One region of the Phytopseudomonas daroniae genome, then DNA from elsewhere that is predicted to be linked to it. Evidence: riboswitches for the same ligand, from Rfam matches in the RefSeq annotation. Region 1 holds a riboswitch; the other holds the start of a gene.
What was found. A riboswitch is a leader RNA that binds a small molecule or an ion and turns the genes downstream of it on or off. The one in region 1 is predicted to bind manganese.
Positions count from the first base shown of each region.

Region 1 (15,101 bases):
TCTACATCGGCGCCTTGCGCAACAACCTGCAGGCGGTGATCGACGAGCTGCAACTGCCGCCCCTGGTATTTCCGGTGTTCGGCCTGTGCGTGGGTTACACCGATCCGCAGCAGCCAGCGGCGATCAAGCCACGCCTGCCCCAGGCCGTGACACTGCACCGCGAGACCTACCGCACCGAGGGCGAGCCAGAGCAGATCGCCGCCTATGAAGGAACCGCCGCAGCCTTCAGCCGCGCTCAGGGCCAGAACACGCCGGGCTGGAGCGAGCAGGTGATCAATCGCCTCAAGGGCGTGGAGTCCCTGCACGGCCGCGAGCGTATCAGCCATACATTGAACGAACAGGGCCTGGCGCTTCGTTAGTCGAGACCGCCCTCTATGAAGGCGCAAGCAGCCCTTCGTAGGGTGGACGACACTTGCCTACGCGGCCCGATCCGTCCACCGCTCTGCAACCGCAATGGTGGATGAAAAGAGCGTCATCCACCCTACGTCCGCTTACGCTTTATAACGCCCTTTGCCCTGTTCGAAACTTGAGTCCTGACAGCCAAACCACAAAAATCGTGAGTCCCCATGACCGTACTCGTTCTGGAAAAACCCCTCAGCGACACCGTCGACGCCGTCGATTTCAAGCTGGCCATGCGCAGCACCGCCGCCTCGGTGAACATCATCACCTGCGCTGGCGGCGATGCCGATTACGGGCTGACTGCCACCGCCTTCAGTTCGGTGACGGCCGACCCGCCCACCGTATTGATCGCCGTGAACAGCGGCGCCAGCATCTACCCGCATCTGATCCGGCAGAAGCGCTTTTGTGTCAACGTGCTGAGTGCCGACGCCGTGGATGCCGCCAATGATTTCGCCGGCCGCCTGCCACCAGAACAGCGTTTCAGCAAGCACGCCTGGCGCCGACTGGACAGTGGCAACCCGGCGCTGCTGGCCAGCACTGCTGGCTTCGATTGTCGAATCAGCGATTTCCACCATGTTGGCACCCACCTGGTGGCGATTGCCGAGGTGCTGGACTGCTGGCACAGCGATCAGGAGCCGTTGCTCTATTCTTCGGGCCGCTACGGCCGCTTCTCCTGAGCGGCGCGGGGGACAAACACCCCGATGTCGAGGCGCCGCGCCCGGTAAACAGCGGCGCGCCCAGCACCGTGGAGAACGACGCGACGTTCGACCGCAAAGTGCCGATGATCATCGGCTGCGCCTTGTTCATGGAACTGCTCGACTCCACCGCCGTGCTCACCGCGCTGGCGGAGATCGCCGAGGATTTCGGCGAGTCCAGCGTGCACATGAACCTGATCGTCTCCCTGTACCTGCTGGCCGTGGCGATGTTCATTCCCATCAGCGGCTGGCTGGCAGAGCGTTACGGCCCACGGCGTCTGTTCATTGTCGCCATCGCGTTGTTCATCATCAGCTCGCTGGCTTGTGCGCTGTCCACCTCGCTGCTGCAGCTTTCCCTGGCGCGCTTCTGCCAGGGCACCGCGGGGGCAATGATGGTGCCGGTCGGACAGATCATTCTGCTGCGCTGGATCAGCAAGGCCAACCTGATGCGCGCCATGGCCTTTCTCACCATGCCGGCGTTGCTGGGGCCGATGGTCGGGCCGCCACTGGGCGGCTTGCTGGTGACGACCCTGTCGTGGCACTGGATCTTTCTGATCAACCTGCCCATCGGCCTGCTGGGGATCGTGCTGATCCTTCGGCACATCCCGGACTACCCCGGACAGAAACGCCAGCCGCTGGATCTTGCCGGTTTTCTGCTCAGCAGCCTGGCACTCGCCAGCCTGGTACTGGCCTTCGAATCCCTCGGCCATGGCCGCTCGCTGGAGTGGTTCTGGTCATGCGCGCTGCTGGGCAATGGTCTGTTGTTCGGCCTGCTCTACACCCGTCATGCCCGGCGCTCGTCGGCACCGCTATTGGACTTTTCGCTGCTGCGTATTCCCACCTTCGGCATCGTGATGTGGGGCGGCACGCTGTTTCGCCTGGGCAGTGCTTCGCTACCGTTTCTGCTGGTGCTGCTGTTCCAGGTCGGTTTCGGCCTCAGCGCCCTGGAAGCCGGCCTGCTGACTTTCGCCGGGGGTGCCGGTGCGTTGCTGATCAAGTTCATCTCCGTACGCCTGGTGCGACGCTTCGGCTTTCGACGCATCCTGCTCTGCAATGCCGTCATCGGCGGCCTCTCGGTTGCGATCTGTACGCTCCTGCAGGCCGATACTCCGGCACTGCTGGTGATCCTCATGCTGTTCGTCGGCGGCCTGTCCCGCTCCCTGCAGATGAGCACCATGGGCGCGCTGACCTACGCCGACATCAGCAGCTGTCGCGCCAGCAAAGCCAGCACCCTGTCCGCCATGGCGGTACAGCTGGGCATGAGCCTGGCGGTGTGCATCGCCGCCCTGCTGCTCGGGCTGATTCAGCGCGTACGTGGCCATGAAATGCCCAGCATCGAGGATATCGGCCTGACCATGGCGCTGGTCAGCCTGCTGTGCCTGTCCTCGGCCTTGCTGTTCCGGCGCCTGGATCGGGACTCGGGCATGGCAGTAGCCAAAGGTTGATCCAGGACGGATCGGGAAGTCGCTGAAGAAGACAAAACATAATTAATATTACGCATCTTATATGCATACAACATAAAAATATTTAGATACTCGCCGCATTCCCCCTAGTATTCAGATCCGCCCTGCCGGCAGGTCTGCCAAGCAGCTCCCCGCCGGACTCATCCACTGGCCATCAGGAGCCTCTCATGCCGGCACGTCAACTCAGATTCGGCGCCATCCTCACCGGCGTCGGCAGCACGCAGAACGACTGGAAGCACCCGGATCTCAAAGGCGACGAAAGCGTCGATATCAACTGGTACCGGCGTCTTGCGCAACAGGCCGAGGCCGCCAAGTTCGACTACGTGTTCATCGTCGACAGCGTCTACATCACCCCAGACACCACACCGCACTTTCTCAATCGCCTGGAGCCCCTGACGCTGCTCTCGGCAGTCGCCGGCGCGACCGAGAAGATCGGCCTGGTCGGCACCCTGACCACCTCCTACAACCACCCGTTCAACGTCGCTCGCCGCTTCGCCTCGCTGGATCTGATCAGCAATGGCCGCGCCGGCTGGAACGTGGTCACCACCGGCCTGGAAGGCGCCGCCGGCAACTATGGCCGCGAACAGCATTTCGACCATGGCGAACGCTACCGCCGTGCCCACGAGCATGTCGCCGTGGTCAAGGGGCTGTGGGATTCCTACGAGGACGACGCCTTTCCCCGCGACAAAGCCAATGATCGCTTCCTCGACAAGAGCCGCCTGCATGCGCTCGACCACGAAGGCGAGTTCTATTCGGTCGCCGGGCCGCTCAATATCGCCCGCTCCAGGCAGGGCCAGCCGGTGATCTTCCAGGCCGGTATTTCCGAAACCGGGCGCCACCTGGCCGGCGAAATCGCCGAAGGTATTTATGCCGGCGTGGATAATTTCGAGGAAGCACAGGCCTACTACCGCGACATCAAGCAACGGGCCAAGGCCGCCGGGCGTAATCCCGACCATGTGTTGCTGTTCCCCGGTATCGTGCCGATCATCGCCGACACCGATGAAGAGGCACGGCGCATCGAAAGAAGCCTCAATGGCGAGCTGGATCTGGACAAGGCGCTGGTGCAACTGGGGCGTCCGTTCAACTACCACGACTTCTCCCGGTACGATCTCGATGCGCCCTTCCCCGAGCTGGGCGATCTCGGCAGTAATGGCTACCGCGGCCATGCCGAGCGCATCCAGCGTATTGCCCGTGACAAGGGCCTGACCCTGCGTCAGGCGGCACTGTATTTCTCGGAGCGCGCTTCGCCCTTCGTCGGCACCGCCCAGCGCGTGGCCGACGAAATCGAGCGCTGGTTTCGCGAGGAAGCCGTGGACGGCTTCAACATCCGCGTCACGGCCCATAGCGAGTTCGCCAAGTTCACCGACCAGGTATTGCCTTTGCTGCGCGAACGCGGGCTGTTTCGCGATGACTACCAGCACGATACCCTGAGAGGCCACCTCGGTCTGCCGGTACCGGGCAACCGGCATACCCTGGCACGTCAGCAATCCACCGTGGGCGAACGCACACCGGTGGCCTGAACCGCCCGCCACAGAGGAGCAATGCACGTGCATTACCGTTCACTGGGTAAATCCGGCCTCAAGGTTTCGCCGCTGTCGCTGGGCACCATGATGTTCGGCGGCGCCACCGACGAAACCGAATCGCGCCGCATTATCGATCAGGCGCGGGACTTGGGCGTCAACTTCATCGATACCGCGGACGTCTACAACGCTGGTATTTCCGAGGAAATCACCGGTCGTGCGATTGCCGCCGACCGCTCCAACTGGGTGCTGGCCAGCAAGGTCGGCAGCCCACGCTCATGGTCGCATGCAGCCAACCAGGGGCTGAGCCGCAAATCCATTTTCGATGCGCTGGAAGGCAGCCTGCGTCGCCTCGGTACCGATTATCTGGATCTCTACTACCTGCACCGCGAGGATCACGACACACCACTGGAGGAAACCATTTCCGCCATCGGCGACCTGATCCGCCAGGGCAGGATTCGCTATTGGGGCGTTTCCAACTTCCGCGGCTGGCGGCTGGCCGAAGCGCTGAACATCGCCCGCCGCCTCGGCGTCGACGATCCCGTGGCCAGCCAACCGCTGTACAACATCGTCAACCGTCAGGCGGAAACCGAGCAATTCACGGCGGCGCGCTACTACGGCCTCGGCGTGGTTCCCTACAGCCCGCTGGCCCGCGGCGTGCTCAGCGGCAAGTACCAGCCCGGCAGCGAGCCGGATGCCGGATCGCGTGCGGCGCGACAGGACAAACGCATCCTGGAAACCGAATGGCGCCAGGAATCACTGGCCCTGGCCCAGCAGGTCACCGCCCATGCACAACGCCGCGGCAGCGACCCGATCAGCTTCGCCATCGCCTGGGTGCTGGCCAATCCGCAGGTCAGCGCCGCCATCGTCGGGCCGCGCACGCTGCAGCAATGGCAGAGCTATGTCGGCGCCCTCGAACTGCGCCTGGATGGCGAGGACGAGGCATTCATCGACAGCCTGGTCACACCCGGCCACGCCTCGACCCACGGCTTCAACGACCCGGCCCATTTCGTCAGCGGGCGGCACTGATCGCCCGCACAGGAGTACTTAATGCACAAGCGCACACTCGGCCGTACCGACCTCGACGTCAGCGTCATCGCCCTTGGCACCATGACCTGGGGCGAACAGAACACCGAGGCACAGGCCTTCGAACAGATTCGTCTGGCCAAGGATGCCGGGGTCAACTTCCTCGATACCGCGGAAATGTATCCGGTACCGCCCAACGGCAAGACTTACGGCAGCACCGAAACCATCATCGGCAACTACTTCCGCCGCTTCGCTGACCGCAGCGACTGGGTGCTGGCCAGCAAGGTCGCCGGCCCAGGTCGCATGGAGCACATCCGCGATGGCAATCCGCGCCTCGATCGCCAGAACATCATCGCCGCACTGGATGCCAGCCTCGACCGCCTGCAGACCGATTACCTCGACCTCTACCAACTGCACTGGCCGGATCGCAAGACCAACTTCTTCGGCCAGCTCGGTTTCAGCCACGACCCGGACGACCAGTCCGTCGCCATCGAAGACACCCTCGAGGTACTCGACGAGCTGGTCAAGGCCGGCAAGATCCGCCATATCGGCCTGTCCAACGAAACGCCCTGGGGCACAGCACGCTTCCTGCATCTGGCAGAAACCCGCGGCTGGCCCCGCGCGGTGTCGATCCAGAACCCTTACAGCCTGCTCAACCGTACCTTCGAGATCGGCCTGGCGGAAATCGCCCTGCGCGAGCAGATCGGCCTGCTCGCCTATTCGCCGCTGGCCTTTGGTGTGCTTTCCGGCAAGTACCTGGATGGTGCGCGCCCGGCGGGCAGCAGATTGGCGCTATTCGATCGCTTCCAGCGCTACAACAACCCGCAGGTCGAGCATGCGGCAAAAGGCTACGTTGAGTTGGCTCGCGAACGCGGCCTGGATCCGGCGCAACTGGCCCTGGCCTTCGTCACCTCACGACCTTTCGTGACCAGCAACATCATCGGTGCCACCACCCTGGAGCAGTTGCGCAGCAACCTGGCCAGCGTGGAGCTGCAACTCGATGACGACTTGCTCACTGCCCTGGAAGCCATCCACCGCAACCAGCCCAACCCCGCGCCCTGAGCCTCGGGCGTGGGTTTTCTGGCTCACGCCTCTTACAACCTGTTCACATCTCGCAAGCTGGAACCCTGCTTGAGCGATGTGACGCCAGAAGGCGAAAGTAGCCGGTCGGTGACCCGCGTTGAACCATGGATCACGGCCTTCGGCCCCGGATTACGCCTGCGGCTAATCCAGGCTACATTCGTGCCATGGATCCCGTAGGATGGGTGAAACCCATCAATTTGCCGATGGGTTTCACCCATCCTACGGGCTGGCGGATGAAAAGAGCGTCATCCACCCCTACGGCCGCTTGCGCCTTTTTTCGGTCGTAGATGAGCCTGACCTTGGCGCTGGCAAAGAAAAGCGCTATCCGTTGCTGCATCACTGCACGCCGTACTGGGGAGTTTTTCCGTCAAAGCAGCGTATGGTCATAGAGGATCGCCGTGCCCACACCGATCAACACCAGGCCGCCGATGATCTCGGCCTTGTGGCCAATGGCGGTGCCGATCACACGACCGAGCATCACGCCGATCGTTACCATGATCATGGTCGCCAGACCGATCGCCAGCGCGGCGACCCAGATATTGACCTCGACGAACGCCAGGCCGACACCCACGGCCAGCGCATCGATACTGGTGGCGAACGCGGTCACCGCCAGTACCCAGAACGAATGCGAGTCAGGTTTTTGCGGAGCTTCATCCGCCTCGGGGCGCAGGCCAGCGTAAATCATGTGCAGCCCCAGCAGCAGGAGTAACACGAAAGCGATCCAGTGATCCCACTCCTCGACGAAACTGGCCGCAGCCTGGCCAATGAACCAACCGACCACGGGGGTGATGCCTTCGATGACACCGAAGATCAGACCGGTGCGCAGGGCATCGATGAATCTGATTTTGTGCAGACTGGCGCCCTTGCCGATAGCAGCGGCAAAGGCATCGGTGGACATGGCGAAAGCCAGGAGGATGAGGGAAATGGGATTCACGGTTACGTCTCGGTCGGGCTATGAGTCAATGACGGATACACGCGCCCGACCTTAGGCACGTATCTGTCATTGGTCTCACCAACCGAACGGTGTTCGTACCACGGCTGCTGCCGAGAATGTTGATACGAACGCTCCTGAGCGGACTCAGAAGCAGGCTACTCCCCAAAGAGGCCCGCACTTTACCCAAAAGCGTGCGCCAAAAAAACCACTTTTTCTGCCGGGGAAAATAGCCGCCCCTACCAGTTTCGGGAGCCCACCGGAAGGGTCAACGAATATCTGCCAGTAGTAAAACGGGGCCGAACAACGGATCCGCGGCCCCAAAGAGCGGCTCAGCGAGAGCCGCCATCCGCAAAAAATTCCCGGAATGAACTCAGCCAGCGCCGCACCGGCAATCTGGCCGCTCTGCAAGGCAGCGACCAGATCGGCCTCGTTGACCAGCTTGCCGCGGGCGATATTGATCAGGTAACCAGACTATTCGTCGTGGATCAGCCACGGCCAACGAAGGGCATATTGGTGGCCATCACGGTCATGTTCAGCACGTTGGCCGAAAGCGGCAGCGCGGCGATGTAACGCACGGCATCGGCAACGTGCCTGACGTCGACCATGGGTTCGACGGCGATCTCGCCATTGGCCTGGCGTACGCCCTTGGTCATGCGCACCGACAGCTCGGTCAGGGCATTGCCGATATCGATCTGGCTGCAGGCGATGCTGAATTCACGGCCATCCAGTGCCAGGGATTTGGTCAGCCCCAGTACCGCGTGCTTGCTGGTGGTGTAGGCACTGCTGTGGGGCCTCGGCGTATGTGCCGAGATCGAGCCATTGTTGATTATTCGGCCGCCTTGTGGCGTTTGCCGGCGCATCAGGCGGAACGCGCCACGGGCGCAGAGAAAGACACCATTGAGGTTGGTGTCGATGACGTTGCGCCACTGCTCGACATCCAGCTCGTCGAGGGTCACGGCGGGCGTATTGACGCCAGCGTTGTTGAAAATCACGTCGAGCCGCCCGTAGACCTCCTCCACGGTGGCGAACAAGGCATCGACACTGGCTGGATCGCGTACATCGGTAGGCACCGCAATGGCGTCCTGCCCACGGCTGCGTGCGGCCTCGACCAAAGCCTGCAGCGGCTCGGGCCGACGCCCTGCCAGCACCAGAGAAAAGCCATCGACCAACAGAACCTCGGCAACGGCCTTGCCAATGCCGCTGCCGGCACCGGTTACCAGGGCGACTTTCTTCAGGGTTTCATGGGACATGTGTTTTTCCTCCAGAGAGCCTGTTCACGATCTCGCGAAGCAGAGCCCGAAATTGACCGATAAGACGTTATAAGGCGATAGCAGTCGTTCGATGATCCGCGTTGAACGATGAATCAGGCCTTCGGCCCCGGATTACGCCTGCGGCTAATCCAGGCTACGTTCGGGCCACGACCTGTAGGTTGGATCGGGGCGCGTAGCCTAGCCGCAGGCGTAATCCGACATTTGGCCGGCACATCCAACACAGTTTTTTGAGCGTCCGCTTCCGCCTTTTTGCGCTCGTACATGAAATGTCTGCAGGTGACGCACAGCAGATCGTGAACAGGCTCTATGGCCGATTGCCAACGCGCATTTCCAACTCGGCGACACCCTTGATCCCGGCATTGATCACATCGCCAGGGCTCAGGGCGGCACTGGCCGGCTTCATGAAAAATACCGGTGCGTCCGGTCTCTCACCGCTGGCGCCCGGCCACGGATAGTTGCGGCCCACGCAGAACTCGGCCAACGGTACTTATGTGCCACTTGCCAGCTGAGCACCACGCAAACGACGTACATAGAGTACGCCCCAGACAAGCCCCAGAGTTGCCGAGGCCAGCGAGCCCAACAGCACGCCTAGCTTGGCGGCATCCAACAGGTTGGCATCGCTGAAAGCCAGGTTGGCAATAAAGATCGACATGGTGAAACCTATCCCGGCCAGTAGGCCGATCAGGGTGACACCACGCCAGGAGACATCGTCTGGCAAGCGGCACACACCAAACCTCACCATCAGCCAGCTAACGCTGATCACGCCAATGGGTTTACCCGCCAACAGCGCGATGGCCACACCCAGCATCACCCAGTGCGACGTGCTCTGGGACAAGTCGACACCGCCCAGGCTTACACCGGCGTTGGCCAGGGCGAACAGCGGCATCAAACCGAACGTGACCCACGGGTGCAGCGCCAGTTGCACACGCACCACAGGCGGTAGCAGTTCCCGCTGGGCAATACGCAGCTCGCGCAACGACTGCGCCGCTTCATTGGACGCCACTGCGGTGCCACGATCATCCTCCAGCTCACGGGCGATACGGCTGACCGCATCACGCGGCAATTCGCGGGCAGGCAGGCAGATGACCGGCGTCATCAGGCCGAGAATCACCCCGGCCAGGGTCGGGTGGGCACCCGTCATCAGCAGACCGCCCCACATCAGCGCCCCTGGCAGCACATAGGCATAGGCCGAACCGATGCCGATGCGTTGCAGTCCCAACACCGCCAGCGCACCAACACCGGCGACGGCGAAGCCGCTGTAGTCCAGCCCGTCGGAATAGAACAGCGCGATCAGAATCACCGCGATGACATCGTCGATGACTGCCAAGGTCAGCAGGAAGATGCGCACACCGGAGGGAATCCCCTTGCCCAGCAAGGCCAGTAGCCCGACGGCGAAAGCGATATCCGTAGCGGCCGGAATCGCCCAGCCATGCAGCCCGGCGCCCTGATGATTGAGACTGGCATAGATCAGCGCCGGCACTATCACCCCGCCACAGGCAGCAGCGATCGGCAGCGACGCCTGACGCAGATCGGCCAGCGCGCCGTCATGTATTTCGCGGCGGATCTCCATGCCGACGACCAGAAAGAACAGGGTCATCAGACCGTCGTTGATCCAGAAATGCAGGGACTGGGAAACTCTCATGCTCCCGAAGCCAAACGAAACAGGGGCATGCCAGAGCGCGTGATAGCTATCAGCGTAGGGAGAATTGGCCCAGATCAGCGCTGCCGCCGTGGCGAGCAGCAACACGACGCCACTGAAGGCTTCACGGTTGAAAAGACGGCGGATAAAAGCGAAAGCGTGCTCAGCCAAACGCTGGGCACGGGGAATATCCTGACGAAACGGGCGCGATTTCATGGACGAACGGACTCCGCGTGGCGGCCCGACCAACGTAACAGAACCTGTCACACCGCAACATGCGGCTAACACCCGGTGGTCATCCTACACAGTGAATGGAAGATGGTCGACTGTCGGCTTTTATGGAGCAGAAAGCATTGGGCCCACGCGACGGTGGGCCCAATGGTGAGTGGCTTGCTCTACGGAGCTCTACTGCCAGTTGGACGCTATGACCACATTGAGCTGATCTCTCTGCGCCGAAGACACCGAAGATCGGCTCTGCCGTCAGCGCAGCGATCAGTAGCAGGATCTCGATGCGGCGTGGGCAGCGGCTACGCTGCAGGTCGAAGCATCCGCGCACTGGTGAAGTGCGCGGGCTCGGCGTCGTACCGACCATGGATGGCGCGCAAAGCCGCGATGCGACGCATGCTCGGACGCTCGTCGATGTCGCTCGCGAAGTCTGCCTGCTGGCGATCAAATGCGAGGGAGCACGCAGCAGAGACTGCCGGCATGCCCTGTTCAGCCTGGCTCGGTCGAATGCCTCAACCGCCAGTCTTGGCCTGGTTCATCCAGGCGTCGAAGGTCGCCTGGTTTTCGCTGATCCAGGCATCGGCCAGTTTACGAATATTGCGCTCGCTGGCGCCCTCTTCACTGATGGACTTCTCCCAGTAGGACCAGGTGTCGCGAGAGAACGAAGCCTGCTCGGTAAAGGTCTTGACCGCCGGGTTGGCGGCGATGAAGTCCTTGTTGGCCACCGGCATCCAGTTCCAGGCGGCCATCGCCATGCGGCACGGATCAGCACCGCCGGCGCATCCCGGAACCCCCGGAGTCAATGCCGAGCCAGCATTCGGCACGCTGGACGGCAGCGCATCGAACGGCGTCGGCAGCCAGACCACGTCCTTGCCCGGCACCAGCGAGTTGGTCATCCACGAAGGAATCCACGCGTAGAAAAACACCGGCTCGCCGCGTTTCTCGCGGGCGATCACTTCGAACATCAAGGCCTCGTATTTGCCGCGTACCGAAGAGATGGTGTCCTTGAGCCCGAACTCGTCCAACTGGTACTCCACGACATCGCCGCAACTCCAGCCCGGATCACAGTTGATCAGTTCAGCCTTGCCGTTCTTGCCGAAGAGGCCGGCTATCTTCGGATCTTTCAGTTGCTCGAGGGAGGTGATGCCGTAGGCGTCAGCGGTCTTCTTATCGATCAGGTAGCCATTGTAACCGCCGCCCTGAATCAATCCCTCGCCGAGCGTTTGCGCGTACTTCTCGACCTTGTCGAAACCTGGCTTACGCTGTGGGAAATTCAGATCCATGGCGATGTCCAGATCACCTTGGGCAGCGGCCTGGAAAAACAGGTTCGAATTGATCGTACTCACTCTGACACCATAGCCCAGCTGCTCGAACGCCTGTCGGGTGATTTGGGTCAGCACGTAGTTGGCGCCCATGCTGTCAGACTGTGCCAGGCGGATCGTTTTGCCCTCTCCGGGCAGATCGGCCGCCGCTGCGCTGCCCAGTGTCGCGACGATGAAGAAGCTCGCGGCGACCGTTTCAAGCACGCTCTTGAACCTGTATTTCATGATGCCCCCTTGACCTATCCATTAGTGATGGCAGTTGCTTCTCGTAGCCAGATCGCGGCCATGAACACCGTCGCTCATTGTTATTCCATGGCTCAGCGGCCTCGTCTCCTCAGGCGTTGACCTGGTGGGGCCTGATGAGCCTTTTGAACAGCGACTTACGCTTGCCTCGCTTCACCGGATGGGCGAGCTTTTGCGTGATGCGGTCGAGCATCATGGCCAGCAGCACGATGGCGATGCCACCCACTGCCGCGCGTCCGACATCCAGCCGGCCCAATCCCTGCAGCACGACCAGTCCCAATCCTTCGGCACCGATCATCGCCACCACCACCGACATCACCATCGCCGTGAGCACGGTCTGATTGAGGCCGCCGAGTATGGTCGGGATGGCCATCGGTAGCTGGATTTCCCAGAGCAATTGACGTTTGTCGGCGCCGAATGCCAGCCCGGCCTCGACGATCTCCTGATCGACCATGCGGATGCCCAGGTAGGTGAAGCGAATCAGCGGCGGCACGGCGGCGATCACCACGGCGACTTCGCCGGACACGGTACCGACACCGAAGAGCATCACCACCGGCACCAGGTAAACGAAGGTCGGCGTGGTCTGCATGATGTCGAGGATCGGTCGCACCACACCCCAGACCTTCTCGCTGCGAGCGCAGAGAATGCCCATGGGAATGCCGATGATCAGGCAGAAAATAATCGCTGTGGTGATCAGCGAAAGTGTAGTCATCGCTTCATCCCAAACGCCCAGCATCGCGATAACGACCAGAGCCACGGCGCTGAACAGCGCGATCCCGATACTGGCGGCGCGATAGGCGATCAGGAACATCAGCACCACCATCACCGGGAACGGGATGGCATGCAGCACGTAATCGTTGAACGCCAGCAGGTTTTCAACCGGCCAGCGGATCGCCATGAAAACCGGTCGGAAATAGATGCCCAGCCACTGAACGCTGTCAGAAATCCAGCTATCCACCGGAAAAACGGCAAGGTTTTGTGCCTCAAGCATGTCGTGCCCCTTCTTGTAAGAGATTGCGCGGCGAGGAGACGGTGCCGATGCATTCGAGAATGTTTTCCGGCTCCAGGGTTCCAAGGAATGCTCCACCCTCGTCAATCACGGCCACCGGCTGATCATTTTTCAGCAAGCGCGCAACATCGATCAGCTTGGCGTCGGCCGCGACGCTGACGAAGTTGGTCGAGAGCAGATTGGTCGCTGGCTCGCCAGCGCGAACCTGGCGCAGCGACTGAGCATCGAGCACCCCTATCACGCGGTTGCTGGCAGTGAGCACAAACCCGCCCTGACGCAGCGCCTTCTGGTCGGCAACGATCCGGCCGGCATCGCTGTCCATGACGGTCGCCGCTGACTGCATGACCGAACGGGCGTCGAACAGCCGGGAACGATCGACTTCGCGGGTGAAACCACATACGTACTCGCTGCCCGGTTCAAGCACGATGGACTGCGGCGTGCCTTCACGCACGACCTGCCCGTCGGCCATGATCGCGATGCGTGTACCGAGCTTGAGCGCTTCCTGGAAATCGTGGGTGATGAACAAAATGGTTTTCTTCAGGGTGCGTTGCAGGCGCAGCAACTCGTCCTGCATCTCGCTGCGGATCAGCGGATCCAGCGCACTGAAGGCTTCATCCATGATCAGCACATCGGCATCGGTGGTCAGCGCCCGAGCCAGGCCGACCCGTTGGCGCATGCCCCCGGAAAGCTCGTGGGGATAGTGATAGGCCCACTTCGACAGACCGACCACCGACAGCACTTCTTCGGCGCGCTGACGACGCTGGGCAAGCGGGATGCCACGCAGCTTCAGCCCGAACTCGGTGTTCTCGATAATGGATTTGTTCGGCAACAGCGCGAAATGCTGAAAGACCATGGAAATGCGCGTACGGCGAATCTCACGCAGGTCTTTGTCGTTCAGAGTGACGATGTCCTGACCATCGAGCAGAATCTTACCCGCCGTCGGCTCGTTCAAGCGGTTGATACAGCGTGCGAGCGTGGATTTCCCCGAACCGGAGAGCCCCATGATCATGTAGATCGCACCGCTGGGAACCGACAGCGAGACGTCGTTGAGGCCAACCACCATGCTGGTCTCGGCCAGTATCCGATCCTTGCTCGCGCCTTGCGCCAAGAGCTCCATGGCCCTCTGCGGAATCGAGGAAAAGACCTTGTACAGGTTCTCAATCTTCAAACGTTCACTCACCTGTGCCTCCATTTATTATGAGATGCAGAATTTTCCAGACCGCGATCTGTTGGCTATGGCAGTTACTGGCGACGGCGCCCGCCCCTTCAGGGATCTACTAGGCACTGCGCTTTTCTATCGGTGAGCAAGCACGCATCAGCAAACGGGCTCAATGGCGTGGCCTCTTGGCCATGCTCTTTTATATTCATTGCAACGGGGAAAAGTCGGTCGGTAACAGGATGCGATTCTCCGAATTCTCGATAAGGGCCGTGAGCCTGGGAATGAACGCCTGCCAGCGAGGATCCAGAGCCAATAGCTGGCGGCGGTGCTGCCGATCCTCGAAGCTGTCGTAGGCCCACAGGTGGACGATATGGCTCAATGGGCCGATTTCAGTGACGAAGTAGCCGATCAGGCGCCCGAGTATCGGCTGCTGAATCGCCAGACCTTCTTCGCGTACCAGCGCAAGGTACCGGCCCATCTGCCCCGAACGGATGCGATAGATGCGTTCTTCGAGGATCATGCCCGATCCCTGCTTGCCGTCGTCGCTTGCAGTAGGAAGCCCTGCATCATCGACGCCACCAGTTCCGGTGCCTCGGTCAGGATCGAATGGCGCAAGCCGGGCAGAATGCACAGGCGCGATCCTCTTATGCGCTCATGCATGAACGATGCCATACGAGGATTGGAGCCGGCATCGTCAGCCCCGGTGGCGATCAGGGTCGGGCAACGGATCTGCTCGATCACATCGCCGAAGTCGTTCTGCGCCAGTACCCTGTAGGCCGCCGCATAACACTCGGGGTCATTCTGCGCGTTGCGCTGGCGTAACTGCGCGACCAGCTCAGGGTTCTTCATCTGAAAGTCTTCGCTCAGCCAGCGCGACAGCGAAGCGTCGTAATGCGAGCCGGGATCCCCCGTCTGCAAGGCGTCCAGTCGCGCCAGCACGCGCGCTTGTTCATCCTCGTTGCGCCCAGCGACGGTGGACAGCAACACCAGCCGACGAACCCGCTGCGGATGACTCAAGGCAAGCCGTTGCGCGATCAGGCCACCCAAAGAGAACCCGGCCAGATGAAACCTGAGAAAGCCAACGGCATCGGCCAGCGCCAGTGCTTCATCGAC
Region 1 is NZ_QJUJ01000007.1:18,425-33,525, reverse strand. Features, by position in the region: gene DNK10_RS16655 (NADPH-dependent oxidoreductase) at 1-359, shown strand, start outside; gene DNK10_RS16650 (flavin reductase family protein) at 567-1,076, shown strand; gene DNK10_RS16645 (MFS transporter) at 1,181-2,539, shown strand; gene DNK10_RS16640 (LLM class flavin-dependent oxidoreductase) at 2,725-4,077, shown strand; gene DNK10_RS16635 (aldo/keto reductase) at 4,105-5,106, shown strand; gene DNK10_RS16630 (NADP(H)-dependent aldo-keto reductase) at 5,128-6,165, shown strand; gene mntP (manganese efflux pump MntP) at 6,554-7,120, opposite strand; yybP-ykoY riboswitch at 7,119-7,291, opposite strand; partial or broken gene DNK10_RS16620 (NAD(P)-dependent oxidoreductase) at 7,484-7,588, opposite strand; gene DNK10_RS16615 (SDR family oxidoreductase) at 7,606-8,370, opposite strand; partial or broken gene DNK10_RS16610 (fumarylacetoacetate hydrolase family protein) at 8,780-8,863, opposite strand; gene nhaA (Na+/H+ antiporter NhaA) at 8,879-10,246, opposite strand; gene proX (glycine betaine/L-proline ABC transporter substrate-binding protein ProX) at 10,768-11,802, opposite strand; gene DNK10_RS16595 (ABC transporter permease) at 11,912-12,895, opposite strand; gene DNK10_RS16590 (quaternary amine ABC transporter ATP-binding protein) at 12,804-14,009, opposite strand; gene DNK10_RS16585 (NIPSNAP family protein) at 14,194-14,508, opposite strand; gene DNK10_RS16580 (alpha/beta fold hydrolase) at 14,505-15,101, opposite strand, start outside.

Region 2 (15,101 bases), on a different contig from region 1:
TCCCGGACACCGACCCGAACTTCAAGGGTGCCGACAGCCGTGTACTGCTGCGCCATGTGCTGGGGCTGGTACAGGCCAAGGGCTGGAAGGTCGGCAACGTCGACGCCACTATCGAGGCCCAGGCGCCGAAGATGGCGCCGCATATCGAGGCCATGCGCAGCCTGATCGCCGAGGATCTGCAGGTCGAACTGGATCAGGTCAACGTCAAGGCCACCACCACGGAAAAACTGGGTTTCGTCGGCCGTGAGGAAGGTATCGCCGTGCACGCGGTCGCCTTGCTGGTCAGCGCATGACTGAACTGGAATTGCTCGGCCCGCGCGCCCATGGCGAACCCTGTGGTCAGGCCGTGCTCAAGGCCACGGCCGAGGATTTTCAAGTTGACGAAGTGCTGGATATCGAGCTGTCCGGTGCTGGTGAGCACCTGTGGCTGTGGGTCGAAAAGCGTGGCCTGAATACCGAGGATGCCGCGCGTCGCCTGGCGCGTGCCGCGGGTGTGCCCGTGCGGATGATCAGTTATGCGGGTTTGAAGGATCGCCAGGCGCTGACTCGCCAGTGGTTCAGCGTCCATCTGCCTGGCAAGAGCGATCCTGATCTCGGCGCGGTTCAGGATGAAACCCTGACCATCCTCAAGCAGGTGCGCCACTCGCGCAAGTTGCAGCGCGGTGCCCATGCGGCCAACGGCTTCACCCTGCGTCTGACCCGGTTGCAGGCCGATCACACCAGGCTGGACGAGCGGCTGCAGCGCATCGTGGCCCAGGGCATTCCCAATTACTACGGCGCTCAGCGTTTCGGCTTCGAAGGGGGCAACGTCGCCCACGCCCGGCATTTTGCCGAGCGCAAGGAACTGCCCGAGAAGCGTAATGTGCGTTCGCGGGTGTTGTCCGCCGCGCGCAGCTTCATTTTCAATCGAGTGCTGGCCGAGCGTGTCGCCGCCGGTACCTGGAACCAGGCCTTGCCCGGCGACCTGCTGGCGTTCACCGACAGCCGCAGTTTCTTCGCCGCCGGCGAAGCCGAATGCCAGGATCCACGGCTGGCTCAGCTGGATTTGCACCCAACCGGGCCGCTGTGGGGCGAGGGCAAGTCTCCGGCAGGTGAAGCCACTCAAGTACTGGAACAGGGCATTGCCGATGCCGAGGAGCAGTTGGCTGCATGGTTGGCAGAAGCGGGCATGGCGCACGAACGGCGTATCCTGCGCCTCCCCATTAGCGGTTTGACGTGGCATTATCCCGAGCCTGACATTCTGCAACTGGAATTCGTCCTGCCGGCTGGATGTTTCGCCACCGCACTGGTGCGCGAAATCGTCGACCTTTTGCCTGCAGGGCAGACGGACAACCCATGCGTATTCTGATTTCAAACGATGACGGCGTGGCCGCACCGGGCCTCGCCGCGTTGCACGCTGCGCTGGCCGATTACGCCGACTGCACGGTGATCGCACCCGATGGTGATCGGAGCGGCGCCAGCAGTTCGCTGACCCTCGACCGCCCGCTGCACCCGTGTACCCTGGCCAACGGTTACATCAGCCTCAATGGCACGCCGACCGATTGCGTGCACCTGGGACTCAATGGCCTGTTGAGCGAAGCCGCCGATCTGGTGGTGGCAGGTATCAACCTGGGTGCCAACCTGGGCGATGACGTGCTGTATTCCGGTACTGTGGCCGCCGCCCTCGAAGGCCGTTTTCTGGCTCGTCCGGCGTTCGCGTTCTCGCTGCTTTCGCGTTCGGCCGAGCACCTGCCGACCGCTGCCTATTTTGCCCGCAAGCTGGTGGAGGCTCACGAGCATCTCGACCTGCCGCCGCGCACCATCTTGAACGTCAATGTGCCTAATCTGCCGCTCGAGCATATCCGTGGCGTGCAGTTGACCCGGCTCGGCCATCGCGCTCGTGCGGCTGCGCCGGTGAAAATGGTCAACCCGCGCGGCAAGGAAGGTTACTGGATCGCCGCAGCCGGCGATGTCGAGGATGGCGCTCAGGGCACCGACTTCCATGCCGTGATGCAGGGTTATGTATCGGTTACACCGTTGCAGCTCGACCGTACCTATCAGGATGGCCTGAACCGCCTTGAACCTTGGCTGGAGGGGCTGCTGACATGAATCGGGAGCACGACCGCCACGGGATTGGCATGACCTCTCAGCGTACCCGCGAACGCCTGATCCAGCGCCTCTACGACGAGGGGCTGTCCAACGCCCAGGTACTCGAGGTGATTCGCCGCACGCCGCGTCACCTGTTCGTCGATGAAGCCCTGGCCCACCGAGCCTATGAAGACACGGCCTTGCCGATCGGCCATAACCAGACCATCTCGCAGCCTTACATGGTCGCGCGAATGAGCGAGTTGCTGCTCGCCGCCGGGCCGCTGGACAAGGTACTGGAGATCGGTACCGGCTCGGGTTACCAGACCGCGATCCTGGCTCAACTGGTCGAACGGGTGTTCACCGTCGAGCGTATCCAGGGATTGCAGGAACGGGCGAAAGAACGCCTGGTCAAACTGAGTCTGCGCAACGTGGTATTTCGCTGGGGGGATGGTTGGGAAGGCTGGCCGGCGCTGGCACCCTACAATGGGATTATCGTGACCGCGGCCGCATCCGAAGTGCCTCAGGCATTGCTTGATCAATTGGCTCTGGGCGGGCGCCTGGTGATTCCTGTCGGTACAGGCGACGTTCAGCAACTGTTATTGATCATTCGCGAGGAACAGGGTTTCTCTCGGCACATACTCGACGCAGTACGGTTCGTGCCCCTGCTTAACGGCCCTTTGGCCTGATTTGATTCACCCGAACGGAAGGATGCATGAAGAAAACCTTGTTGCTGTATACCAAAGGGATGGCCATGGGCGCCGTCGATGTGGTGCCCGGTTTTTCCGGCGGCACCGTTGCCCTGATCACCGGTATATACGACAAGCTTCTCGCCTCGTTCGCTGCCATGCCCAAAGCACTGATGCTGGTCGTTCGCGGGCGTATCAAGCAGGCCTGGCAGGCTTGTAACGCCAGTTTCCTGCTGGTCGTGCTACTTGGCATCCTCAGCAGTATCTTCACCTTGGCACGCGCCATCAGCTATCTGATGAACGAGCACCCGGTTCTGCTGTGGGCGTTCTTCTTTGGTCTGGTGCTGGTGTCCGTTTACCTGGTGGGGCGCGAAGTGAGTTCCTGGCGAACCAACCGATTTGTAGGGTTTGCCGTCGGGCTGTTGTTTGCGCTGTGGATTACTCTGGCTGTGCCCATGCAGCTTTCCGCAGATCCGCTGATGCTATTCATCGCGGGCGCCATCGCCATCAGCGCGATGATTCTGCCGGGAATTTCCGGCAGCTTTATCCTTGTGCTGCTGGGGCTCTACCCGGTCGTGCTGGGGGCGGTGAAGAATTTCGATATGGCGGTACTGGCGGTGTTCTGCGCCGGTTGCGTGCTGGGATTGCTGACTTTTTCCAAGGTGCTGAGCTGGTTGCTGGCGCACATGCGTGACCTGACCATGGCCTTTCTGGCCGGCCTGATGCTCGGCTCGCTGGTCAAGGTGTGGCCCTGGAAGCAGACGCTGACCTGGCAAACCAACCGACATGGTGAATCGTTTCCGTTGGAGCAGGTCAATCTATTGCCATGGCAGTTCACCGAGGTCAGTGGTGAGGATGCGCAATTGTTGCTGGCCATCGCTTTGAGCTGCTGTGCCATCGTACTGGTGCTGGGTGTGGAATGGCTGGCGCGCCGCCGTCAGTTGGAAGATGTCTGACGTTTCGGCGTTTGTTACTGGCCGTCTGCAAGGGAGATACGGGTGAGTTTCACAGCCAATCAAGGGTGCTGTTCCTCGGGCACGCTACGTAACCTGCTGGCCCTGGCAATGATCGGCACGTTGCTGGCCGGTTGCGCCAGCTCACCTTCCGGTGGCGTGCAGGTGGTTGATCGCAACAGCGCTGCGGCACAGCGCCAGCCGGTTACGTCCGGTCAGTACCGTGTGCAACGCGGTGACACACTTTATTCCATCGCCTTTCGTTACGGCTGGGACTGGAAGGCCCTGGCCTCGCATAACGGCATCGCCGCTCCCTACCTGATCCGTGTCGGGCAGGTGATACGTTTCGATCGGGGCGCCCCCAGCAGACCTGCTGTCGCTTCCAGACCTACCGTCACAGCTCCCGTGGTGACTACGCCGAGCCGTCCTTCCACTCCGGTTCAGGCGCCTCCCGCGCAGACCACTACGCAGCCTGCCACTCCGGTGGTGGTAACGCCGGCGACCACGCCCGTGCAGACGGTACAGCGTTCCGCCACGGGCTGGGCATGGCCTGCCAATGGTGCGATTATCGGCCGATTTTCTTCAAACGGTAGTTTGAATAAAGGCATTGATATCGCCGGTGAATTGGGACAGCCTGTTTTAGCTGCGTCTGGTGGCTCAGTGGTCTACGCCGGGAGTGGTTTACGGGGCTACGGCGAGTTAGTGATCATCAAACACAGCGATACCTACGTGAGTGCCTACGGCCACAACCGCAGGCTGTTGGTAAAGGAGGGGCAGCAGGTCAAAGTCGGGCAGCAGATTGCCGAGATGGGTTCCACAGGAACTGACCGGGTGAAGCTTCACTTCGAGATTCGTCGCCAGGGTAAGCCTGTAGATCCAATGCAATACCTGCCACGCCGTTGATTTGTCGCTCGTCTGTTCCCTCATGTGGGATGGACGGGCTCGGATGTAGCCAAGGATAGAGGCGACATCGGGGCTTGCTGGTCGAACTCAGCAAGGGACGGAACGATAAAATGGCACTCAAGACCAAAGAAGCGCCGGAGTTTGACATCGACGATGAAGTGCTCCTGATGGAGCCTGACATCGATCTGGACGATGGGGCTGGCGAGCAGGCAGGTGCAAAGACCGCTGCGCGCAGTAAAGCCAAGCAATCCACCGGCAGCAAGCAGCACAAGTACATCGACTACACCCGGGCGCTCGACGCCACTCAGCTTTATCTCAACGAAATCGGTTTTTCTCCCCTGCTCACTCCGGAAGAGGAAGTGTTCTTCGCGCGTCTCGCGCAGAAGGGGGATCCTGCCGGCCGCAAGCGCATGATCGAGAGCAACCTGCGGCTGGTGGTCAAGATCGCCAGGCGCTACGTCAACCGCGGGCTCTCGCTGCTGGATCTGATCGAAGAGGGCAACCTCGGTCTGATTCGGGCCGTTGAAAAATTCGACCCCGAACGTGGTTTCCGTTTTTCCACCTACGCCACCTGGTGGATTCGGCAGACCATCGAGCGGGCCATCATGAATCAGACCCGCACCATTCGCCTGCCCATCCATGTGGTCAAGGAGCTCAACGTCTACCTGCGCGCCGCGCGGGAATTGACCCAGAAGCTCGATCACGAACCCTCCCCCGAAGAAATCGCCAACCTGCTGGAAAAACCGGTGGGCGAAGTCAAGCGCATGCTTGGCCTGAACGAGCGCGTATCATCCGTGGACGTGTCGCTTGGCCCGGATTCCGACAAGACGCTGCTCGATACGCTCACCGATGATCGACCCACCGACCCTTGTGAGTTGCTGCAGGATGACGACCTTTCCCAAAGCATTGATCAGTGGCTTTCGGAGTTGACCGACAAACAGCGTGAGGTGGTGGTACGCCGTTTCGGCTTGCGTGGACACGAAAGTTGCACGCTCGAAGAGGTTGGCCAGGAAATAGGCCTGACCCGTGAGCGCGTGCGGCAGATCCAAGTAGAAGCACTCAAACGCCTGCGCGAGATCCTCGAGAAGAACGGTCTTTCTGCCGACTCCCTGTTCCAGTAACCCCGGCCTGCCAGCCGTGTGCCAGTCAGCTTTGCTGACTGGCATTTTTATTGGGCGGCGCGCTTCCTGGGAGCGTACTTTCGCAGCAGCTCTGTTCGCTTGGGGAAGGGTGCTTTCATAAATGAGCGGGCAAAAAATCGCCGGGAGCGATTTTTGACGTCGCTTGCGACGGCCCGCAGGGTGCCCTCCAGGGATGGCGGGGCACAAAAAAACGGCGCCTGAGCAGGCGCCGTTTCATTTTCACGCTTGGATGATCAAGCCGGCAGCGTTTCTTTCAGCTGCAGCAGTTCATCCGATTGCGACTGCACTGCACGATACTGCTCGGCATCGCTGCTCAGCACCTCAGAAGGTGCCGGGAAGATCTCGTGCAGCTTGCTGCTCCACTCGGCCGAAGCCGCCTGCTCGGGGAAGCAGCGACGGATCAGGTCGAGCATGATCGAGACCGTCACCGACGCGCCTGGGGAAGCGCCCAGCAGGGCGGCGATGGAACCGTCCTTGGCAGCCACCAGCTCGGTGCCGAACTGCAGAATGCCGCCTTTCTTGGCATCTTTCTTGATGATCTGCACGCGCTGGCCGGCGATCTCCAGGCGCCAGTCGCTGGCCTTGGCTTCCGGGTAGAAGCCGCGCAGCGTGTTGAGGCGCTGCTCCTGGGACTGCATGACTTCCTTGACCAGATAGCGGGTCAGGTCGAAGTTGTCGCGAGCCACTGCCAGCATCGGACCGATGTTGTTGAGGCGCACCGACATGGGCAGGTCGAGGAACGAACCCTTCTTCAGGAACTTGGTGGTGAAGCCGGCATAGGGCCCGAACAGCAGGGACTTCTTGCCGTCGACCATACGGGTGTCCAGGTGCGGAACCGACATGGGTGGCGAACCCACTGCGGCCTGGCTGTACACCTTGGCCTGGTGCTGGTTGACCACTTCCGGGTTGTCGCAACGCAGCCACTGGCCGCTGACCGGGAAACCGCCGAAACCCCTGCCTTCTGGAATCCCCGACATCTGCAGCAGGGGCAGGGCACCGCCGCCGGCACCGAGGAACACGAAGCGGGCCTGGATCTCGCGGTGGTGGCCGCTCTTCTGATCCTTGGTGCTCACGCGCCAGCCTTGCTCGTTGCGAGTCAGGTCTGTGACCTTCTGGCTGCAGGTCACGCGTGCATTGCCCTGTAGCGCCAGGTAATCCAGCAGGCTCTTGGTCAGCGCGCCGAAGTTGATATCGGTGCCATTGGCCACGCGGGTCGCTGCAATAGGCTCATCGGGGCTGCGACCCGGCATCATCAGTGGCATCCACTGAGCCATGGTGTCGCGGTCTTCGCTGTACACCATGTCTTCGAAGGCATGGTGTACACGCAGGGCCTCGAAGCGCTTCTTCAGGTAATCGATGCCTTCCTGGCCGCGAACGAAGCTGAGGTGTGGAACCGAGTTGATAAAGGTCTTGGGCGAGCCAAAGGTGCCTTTCTTGACCAGGTAAGCCCAGAACTGCTTGGATTCCTCGAACTGGGCGTTGATGCTCACCGCCTTCTTGATGTCGATGGAACCGTCCGCGGACTCTGGTGTGTAGTTGAGCTCGCACAGGCCGGCGTGGCCGGTGCCTGCGTTGTTCCAGGGGTTGGAGCTTTCCACCGCACCGGAATCCATAGCTTCCACGATTTCCAGTTTGATGCCCGGATCGAGTTCCTTGAGCAGCACGGCCAGTGTTGCGCTCATGATGCCGGCTCCGACCAGCACTACATCTACAGCTTCGTAATCGTTCTGCGCCATTACCACATCTCCAAAAAATCAGCTTCCAATCGATGGCCTTCGGCCTGGGCGTCAGATGCGCCTGTCAGCGGTTGCAGAGCTGTCCTGGGGATCCGGATGACGGGAGGGGGTCGCCTTGTCCTGCCGCAAGATGATTCATATGTTCGCCACACTCTTGTGAAGTTTATTGAAACCGTTTTTTCACGTTCTTTTGGAACGCGAACCTCAAAAGTTCATGTGCCTGTTGGGCCATCCTCGGTGGCAGATGTTCCGCGAAAACGCGGGAATCGCTGCATGGCGCGAGGAGGGCTGTCGATATCGAGCAGCACGAAGTGGGCGACTCTCTGTGGCATTGCCGATGGCATGAAGTGCATCAGCGGTACGGCGAGGCCGATCAGGAGGCGTCCTTATAATCGGGGCGCGATTATAAGGCGAAAGCGAGGAAATTGATCGACTGCGTGTGACTTTTATTGCACACGCGTTCGGGGCGAAACTGGCGGGGGCGGTGTTCAGCGGGAGATGAAGGCGCTTTCCGGGAGCGAAGTACCTAGCCAGGTCAGGCGTTGTTCGTTGACCTCGTGCCAGCTCGCAGGCCCCGGAGGCTGGGCGCTCTGGCGGAATGCACGGCAGATACCTTGCTCGTCGAGGCAGGCAAAGATGCGCGGGCGTGGTGGGGTGGCGACCTTTTCCAGGAGTGCGTGCATCAAACAAACTTCCATCATGCAAAGCGACCAAAGTCTTATACCGCTGGCATGTGACGGGTCTGTGACCGGAACCGCTTTCACCCATTGCAGGTCGATTGGTTATACTTCGCGGCGCCTTATGCGCCCCCTCCATGGAGAACCGAATATGCATCGCCTGTTGTTTGGTCTGGTTGCCGTTATCAGTCTGGCCCTTGTTGGCTGTGCCCATAGCCCTCAACAACTCAGCCCGCAGCCCAAGCTCACCGGGCCGTTGACCGCAGTCGGTCAGGGGCAGCCCGTCGTGGTGCGCGTGGTTGATGGGCGCCCATCTCCGGTTCTGGGAACCCGTGGTGGTCTGTATCCGGAAACCAGCGCTATCAGCGTGACTGGCCAGGATGTGCTGCCCAAGTTGCAGGCTCAGGCCGAAATAGCGGTGCGCCTGCTGGGCTTCACCCCGTCGGCCAACGCCTACAACGCGCCCCAACTGACCCTGACTCTGGCCGAGCTGAAATATCAGTCGCCGAAAGAAGGCCTGTATGTCACCGAAGCTGATATGACTGCCACCTTCCGTGCTGATGTGCAGAACAGCAACCGCCGTTACAGCGGTCGCTACGGTGCGTCCCTGAACCAGCGTTTCGGCATGGCGCCGAACCAGGAAACCAACACCAAGCTGGTCAGTGATGTGTTGAGCGATGCGCTGACCCGTGCATTCAAGGATCCGACCCTGGCGCAGATCCTCAGCGGCCAATAAGCCGGTTGCGCTACAAGAAAAAGCCCCGACATGTCGGGGCTTTTTCGTTTCTGTGCCAAGGCTTTAGAGCGCAAGACCAGCCTTGATACGGTACTGGTTGCGCACCGGCATGGCGTACTGCAGCACCAGGTAGGGCTGTTGCTCGCTCGGACAGTTGCTCAAGCGTTGCTGCCATTGTTGCTTGGCGGCTGCCAGTTCGGCAGCATCGAACAGCGATTCGGCCGCTGGAACCTCGAGCTGCGGGTCACGCTCGCTCCACATGGCATACGCCAGGTAGTGCACGGGGAACAGGCGGTAGCCGGTGAGGATATGTGCATCGGTGATGGCCGCCAGTTGCTTGGCATCCTCGAAACCACTGGTCAGCGGATCACCGAAGTGCACGTGCACGCGACCCTTGTAGCCAGTGATGCCTAGGGCGATGCTCTTGTCGTCCTCGCCAGGTTGTTTGGTATAGCTGCCGGTCGTGGCGCGGGTGTAGAGCTCACGTGCCTTGGCCAGGTCACAGGGGTCGTATTCGTAGCTGATCGATACCGGGGTCAGCTTGAGGCTGCTGATGACCTCGGCGAACGGTTCGTTCTTGCGGCTCATGTGGAACATCTTGAGGATCGCTGAGTCGGTGCGGTCGTCACCGTCCTTGGCACGGCCTTCGGCCTGGGCGATCCAGATCGACTCGCCGTCGTGGCGAATCGAGTGGCTGATGTAAGCCGACAGCAACTGGTAAGCCGCCAGTTTCTCGCGGCGGCCGCTGATCGAGCGGTGCACGATGAAACTCTTGTTCAGGCGCATCAGATCGCTGACGAAAGGCTTCTGCAGCAGGTTGTCGCCAATGGCGATGCGTGGCGTCTTCAGGCCGGCGTGGTACACCGCGTAGTTGACGAAGGCCGGATCCATGACGATGTCGCGGTGATTGGCCAGGAACAGATAGGCGCTGCCGGACTTCAGGGTTTCAACGCCGGAGTAGGTCACGCCATCGGTGGCTTTCTCGACGGTACGGTCGACATAGGGCTCGATGGTGTCCTGCAAGGTGCTCACCGAATCGATGGAGCGGAACTGCGAGCGCAGCCGATGAGCTATAAGAGGTTTGAGCAGCCAGCCGAATGGTCTCGCCAGACGCGGGAAACGAAACTGGGTAAGGATGTCGAGGAATGCATCATCGGCCAACAGGCGCGCCAGAACCGCTGGAATTTCCGCGTCGGCGTAGGGTCGGATGCTATCGAATTCGCCCATCATGATCTCTTGTGGTTGTCGCTGCGATTGAGAGGTTAGTGCCCCGTCGAGGAGAGACGTTGCCGTTCGAGCCTGTGGGGCGCGACGACAGCCGACTCGAGAGGCAGCAATAGACCGCCGATTATACCCTGCAAGTCACATGGAGGCGCCCTATGCTGGAAACCCAGGATTACCAATGCCCATACTGCGGTGAGCCGGTCGAGGCGGTGCTCGATCTCTCGGCGGGTGATCAGCAGTACATCGAGGACTGTCCGGTGTGCTGCCGGCCGATCATCTTCTCGCTCAGTACCGACGGTGTGGACTGGCAACTGGATGTGCGCGGGGAGAACGACTGATGAAGCGGATCTACGAGCCACAGGATCTGATGGAGGGCGAGCTGTTGAAGGGCATGCTCGCCAGTGAAGGTATTCAGGCACACCTGGTTGGCGGGCACCTGGTCGGTGCGGTTGGCGAGCTGCCGGCCTGTGGTTTGCTCGGGATGCTGGTCGAAGACGACGATGCCGAACGCGCCCGCCAGTTGATCGCCGAGTACAATGGTGCGCAACCGCTACCCGGTGACGAACCGGATAATTTTCAGGGCGTGTTGCTGTGCTGAGACAGTGGCGCGTCCGCCAATCCTGATCGGGTCACCCCATGAGTGGACGTTTCGCCCTGTTTCGCTGGACGCCTGCCTTTGCAGCGCAACCCGGCTTCCCCGCTGATCAACGGCCGCACTGGAATCTCGCGCCCGGCGCCCAGGTGCTCTTGCAGTGTGCCGATGGCGAGCAGCGTTCGCTGGTTCGGGCGCGCTGGGGGCTTACTCCGCCCTGGCTTACGGATCTGTCGAAAACGCCGGCCCACGCCCGCGCCGAGACGCTGGTCGATCAGCCGATGTTTCGCGAGGGTTTTCGCCTGCGTCGTGGGTTGATCCCGGCCAACGGTTTCTACGAGTGGCGCGGTGCCGCGCGCAAGCGCCCCTACTGGTTGAGTGGCCAGGACTCGCTGCTTTATTTCGCGGCCATCTGGGAGGCCTATCCGGTCGAGGGGCATGTCTACCTCAGTACCGCCATGGTCACCCAGGCCGCCGCCTCGCTGCGTCGCCCGCTGATTCTGAATGCGCAGGATCAGCAGCGCTGGCTGGCTACGGATACGCCATTGGAGGATCTGCAGGCGCTGCTCGTCGGCCCGCCGCAGGCACTGCGGGAACGGGTGTTGAGCAACCTGGTCAATGATCCGAAGCTCGATGGGCCGGAGTGCCTGACGCCCGCCTGACCGCTTGGCTTGCGAGCACCTCTAACACCCCCTAGCATACGTCGCTCAGTTCTCAGGGAGATCCAGCATGAAACCGTCGTTGTCTTTCACCACTCTGGCAGCGGCCTTGCTGTTGGCAGGATGCCAGGCCGTCAATACCACCAGCGGTGGTGCGGTAGGCGTCGAGCGCAAGCAGTACATGTTCAGCGCGCTGTCGACCGATGAAGTCAACCAGATGTATGCCCAGTCCTACCAGGCAACGCTCAAGGAAGCTTCCACCAAGGGTGTGCTAGACAAGAACAGTGCGGATGCCAAGCGCCTGCAACGCATCGCCGACCGCCTGATCAAGCAGGCACCATTGTTTCGGCCCGATGCCGCGCAGTGGCAGTGGGAAGTCAATCTGATCGACAGCCCTGAGCTGAATGCAAACTGTGGCCCCGGCGGCAAGATCATTTTCTACACCGGCATCATTCAGAAGCTGAAACTCACCGATGACGAGATCGCCGCGGTGATGGGCCATGAAATCGCCCATGCCCTGCGCGAGCATGGTCGCGAAGCGATGTCCAAGGCCTATGGCGTGAACCTGGCCAAGCAGGGCGCTGCCGCGCTGCTGGGCGTGACGCCGGACAAGATGGCCCTGGCCGATGCTGCGGTGAACTATGGTATGACCCTGCCCAACAGCCGCAGCAACGAGAACGAAGCCGATCTGATCGGTCTGGAGTTGTCGGCGCGTGGCGGGTTCAACCCCAATGCGGCGGTTTCGCTGTGGGAGAAAATGGCCAAGGCCAGTGAGGGCGCACCGCCCGAGTTCATGAGCACTCACCCTTCGTCGTCGAGTCGCATCGCCTCGCTACAGGCAGCCATTCCGAAAGTGATGCCGTTGTATGAGCAAGCGAAGAAGTGACCTAGCCGTTACGTTCGAGCCCCATCCGTTGGGATTCTCCCGGATGCCTGGGAGCCTTTCGTGAAAATCGCCGTCGTCGGTGCACCGGGCCTGCTCGGGCATCACGCGGCTCGTGCGGTCAAGGCTGCCGGGCATCAGCTGGTGCTGATTCACAGGCTGTCTTCGCGCATCGAGCGCCTGGCTTATCTTGGTGCCGAATGCCGGGCCGCTGAGCTGCTCGACCAGCGCGCCCTGACCCGAGCCCTGCAAGGTGTCGATGGCGTCATCTTCTGCGCCGGGTACTACCCGCAGCGGCCTCGGCACTGGCAGGACGAGGTCGCCAGTGCGCTCGACCAGACCCAGCATTTCTACAATGCCTGCCAGGCGGCTGAGGTGACGCGCATCGTTTACGTCGGCTCGGCGATCGCCCTGCCACGGCATCCCCAGGGCCAGCCCGGGCATGAGGGGCTGTTCTACGACGAGATGCCGCGCTCGCGCAATGCTTACCTCCTGTCGAAATGGGCGCTGGATCAGCAGGCCCGTGAGCAGGCGCGCGCCGGCCTGCCGGTGGTGATCGCGATTCCCGGCCTGTGCCTTGGCGAGCTGGATGCCGGGCCAAGCAGTGGTCGGCTTATCACTGCCATCGACAGTGGTGAAATGCGCGGTTACGTGCCGGGCGAACGCAATCTGATCGATGCCGGTGAGGCGGGACGTGGTTTGCTGCTGGCCCTCGAGCATGGCCGCGTGGGCGAGCGTTACCTGATCTGTGGCGAGAACATCCAGATGGCGGATCTGGTCAGCCGTATCGCTGAGCGGCTTGGCGTAGCTGCGCCGACAGAGTTGTCACTGAACAAGGCTAACGGCCTGGTGGCCTGGGGAAGGCTGCGTCACCGTTTGACCGGTGCCTGGCCGTGGCTGGATGAGACGGCCATCGCACTGATGTCCGGGAGCCAGTTCCTCAGTGGGCGCAAGGCCCGGGAGGAGCTGGGCTTCGTTGCCCGTCAGTCGGTGGACGACACCCTGCAGCGCAGCATTCAGTGGTTCGCCGAGAACGGCTATTTACGTCGCCGCCCGAGCTAGAGCCTGTACGGAGCGATCATCTACCGATCAGTCCACTCAACAGCAGCGCCTGGTAGGCCGCATAGAGCGCCAGGGCCGCGAAGGCGGTGGCGGCCAATCGGCGGATCAGGGTGAGAGGCAGGCGATCCGCTGCGAAGTTACCGGCCAGTACCACCGGCACGTTGGCGATCAGCATGCCCAGGGTGGTGCCGATCACCACCATGATGAAGTGCGGGTACTGGGCGGCGAGCATCACTGTCGCCACTTGGGTCTTGTCGCCCATCTCGGCGAGGAAAAAGGCGATCAGGGTGGTCAGGAACGGCCCGTAGCGTTTCAGCTTGGAACTTTCGTCATCGTCGAGTTTGTCTGGAATCAGCGTCCACAACGCCACGGCGATGAACGAGGCGGCGAGTATCCAGCTGAGCAATGCCGGCGAGAGCAGGCCCGCGACCCAGTTACCGACCGCGCCGGCGACCAGATGATTGGCCAGGGTGGCGACCACCATGCCCCAGATGATCGGCCACGGCCTGCGAAAACGCGCCGCCAACAGCAACGCGAGCAGCTGCGTCTTGTCGCCGATTTCCGCCAGGGCAACGATCAGGGTGGGAACGAAAAGAGATTCCAACATCAGATTTCCTAAAGGGGCGGGTAGACACGGCTATGACACGTACAGCCTTCCCGCCCCGGGTAAGGTGTTCGTGTCATAGGTCTTGTCAAACCCTGCGCGGCACTCGTGCTTGCTGTGGCCGAGTTGCGCAGATCCGTCTTGGCGGATCTTGGGTCGCATGCACCATGGTCAGCTGACCAAGTATGTTGATGCATGCCGGGCGAGCTGGCGCTCACGGGAGACTACTCCCCTAGGACGCGCGCATTCTGCCCAAGTGGGGCGCTTTGGGCAAGGGCTGCGCCGCTGTGCCGCAGCCCCGAAGATTCAGCGGCTGACGGCCTGGTAGATGCGAAAACCATCGGCGTCGGCCAGGGTGCGACAGGTGCCGATGTGTTGCTCGATCAGCGGTGGATACTTGAGGAAACGGTTGGCCACCAGGCGGATCTGACCGCCGCTCCGCAGATGCTTGGCCGCCTGGCGTAGCAGGTCTTCGCTGGCCTGATAATGGGTGTGCACACCCTGGTGGAAGGGTGGGTTGCTGAGGATGGCGCTTAGCTCGGAGGGCGCCGCAGCGATGCCATCACCGCTGATGACATCGGCCTCCAGACCGTTCGCTGCCAGGGTCAGGCGGCTGCTGGCGACGGCAAACGCATCGACGTCCAGCAGGGTGACGTGGCTGTCTGGATAACGGCGCTTGAGCACCGCGCCGAGCACGCCGGCGCCACAGCCGAAATCCAATAAGTGACCGCCCGGCAGCTCGTTCAGGTGTTCGAGTAGCAGGGCGCTGCCGACATCCAGTCGCCCGTGGCTGAACACGCCGGGAAGGGTGATCACCTCGAGCGGGCCGTCATCGAGTTGCAACTGGTAGTGCTGTGCCAGGGTGGAGAGATCAGGTGTGCCGGGCGCCTGTTCCACGCGCACTTGCCACAGCTGGCAGTGGCGCGCGCTGTCGAGTTTGCGCGGTGTGCCGTAAGCAGCCATCTGCTTGGCTGCACGCTCGACGCCGGCGCGTTTTTCGCCGACCAGGTAGAGCACACCGCCAGGCAGACGAGCGGCGAGGGCGTCCAGCAGGTAACCCGTCAACTCACGGGATTTGGGCAGGAAGAGCACGGCGGAATCGAAGGCAGTTTGCGGCGGGGTAACCCCAAAGGTACTGCGTTCGGCGAAGCGCGCCTCGAGTCGGTCATGGTCGCCA
Region 2 is NZ_QJUJ01000001.1:153,609-168,709, reverse strand. Features, by position in the region: gene ispF (2-C-methyl-D-erythritol 2,4-cyclodiphosphate synthase) at 1-293, shown strand, start outside; gene truD (tRNA pseudouridine(13) synthase TruD) at 290-1,348, shown strand; gene surE (5'/3'-nucleotidase SurE) at 1,336-2,088, shown strand; gene DNK10_RS00875 (protein-L-isoaspartate(D-aspartate) O-methyltransferase) at 2,085-2,753, shown strand; gene DNK10_RS00870 (polyprenyl-phosphate transporter) at 2,780-3,709, shown strand; gene DNK10_RS00865 (peptidoglycan DD-metalloendopeptidase family protein) at 3,818-4,609, shown strand; gene rpoS (RNA polymerase sigma factor RpoS) at 4,720-5,730, shown strand; gene mqo (malate dehydrogenase (quinone)) at 5,985-7,487, opposite strand; gene DNK10_RS00850 (hypothetical protein) at 7,976-8,170, opposite strand; gene DNK10_RS00845 (YajG family lipoprotein) at 8,316-8,900, shown strand; gene DNK10_RS00840 (1-acyl-sn-glycerol-3-phosphate acyltransferase) at 8,964-10,127, opposite strand; gene DNK10_RS00835 (CPXCG motif-containing cysteine-rich protein) at 10,280-10,462, shown strand; gene DNK10_RS00830 (putative signal transducing protein) at 10,462-10,722, shown strand; gene DNK10_RS00825 (SOS response-associated peptidase) at 10,761-11,378, shown strand; gene DNK10_RS00820 (M48 family metallopeptidase) at 11,446-12,261, shown strand; gene DNK10_RS00815 (NAD-dependent epimerase/dehydratase family protein) at 12,322-13,320, shown strand; gene DNK10_RS00810 (TMEM165/GDT1 family protein) at 13,337-13,924, opposite strand; yybP-ykoY riboswitch at 14,015-14,169, opposite strand; gene DNK10_RS00805 (class I SAM-dependent methyltransferase) at 14,231-15,101, opposite strand, start outside.
Region 2: another riboswitch for manganese. It lies ahead of DNK10_RS00810 (TMEM165/GDT1 family protein); the one in region 1 lies ahead of mntP (manganese efflux pump MntP).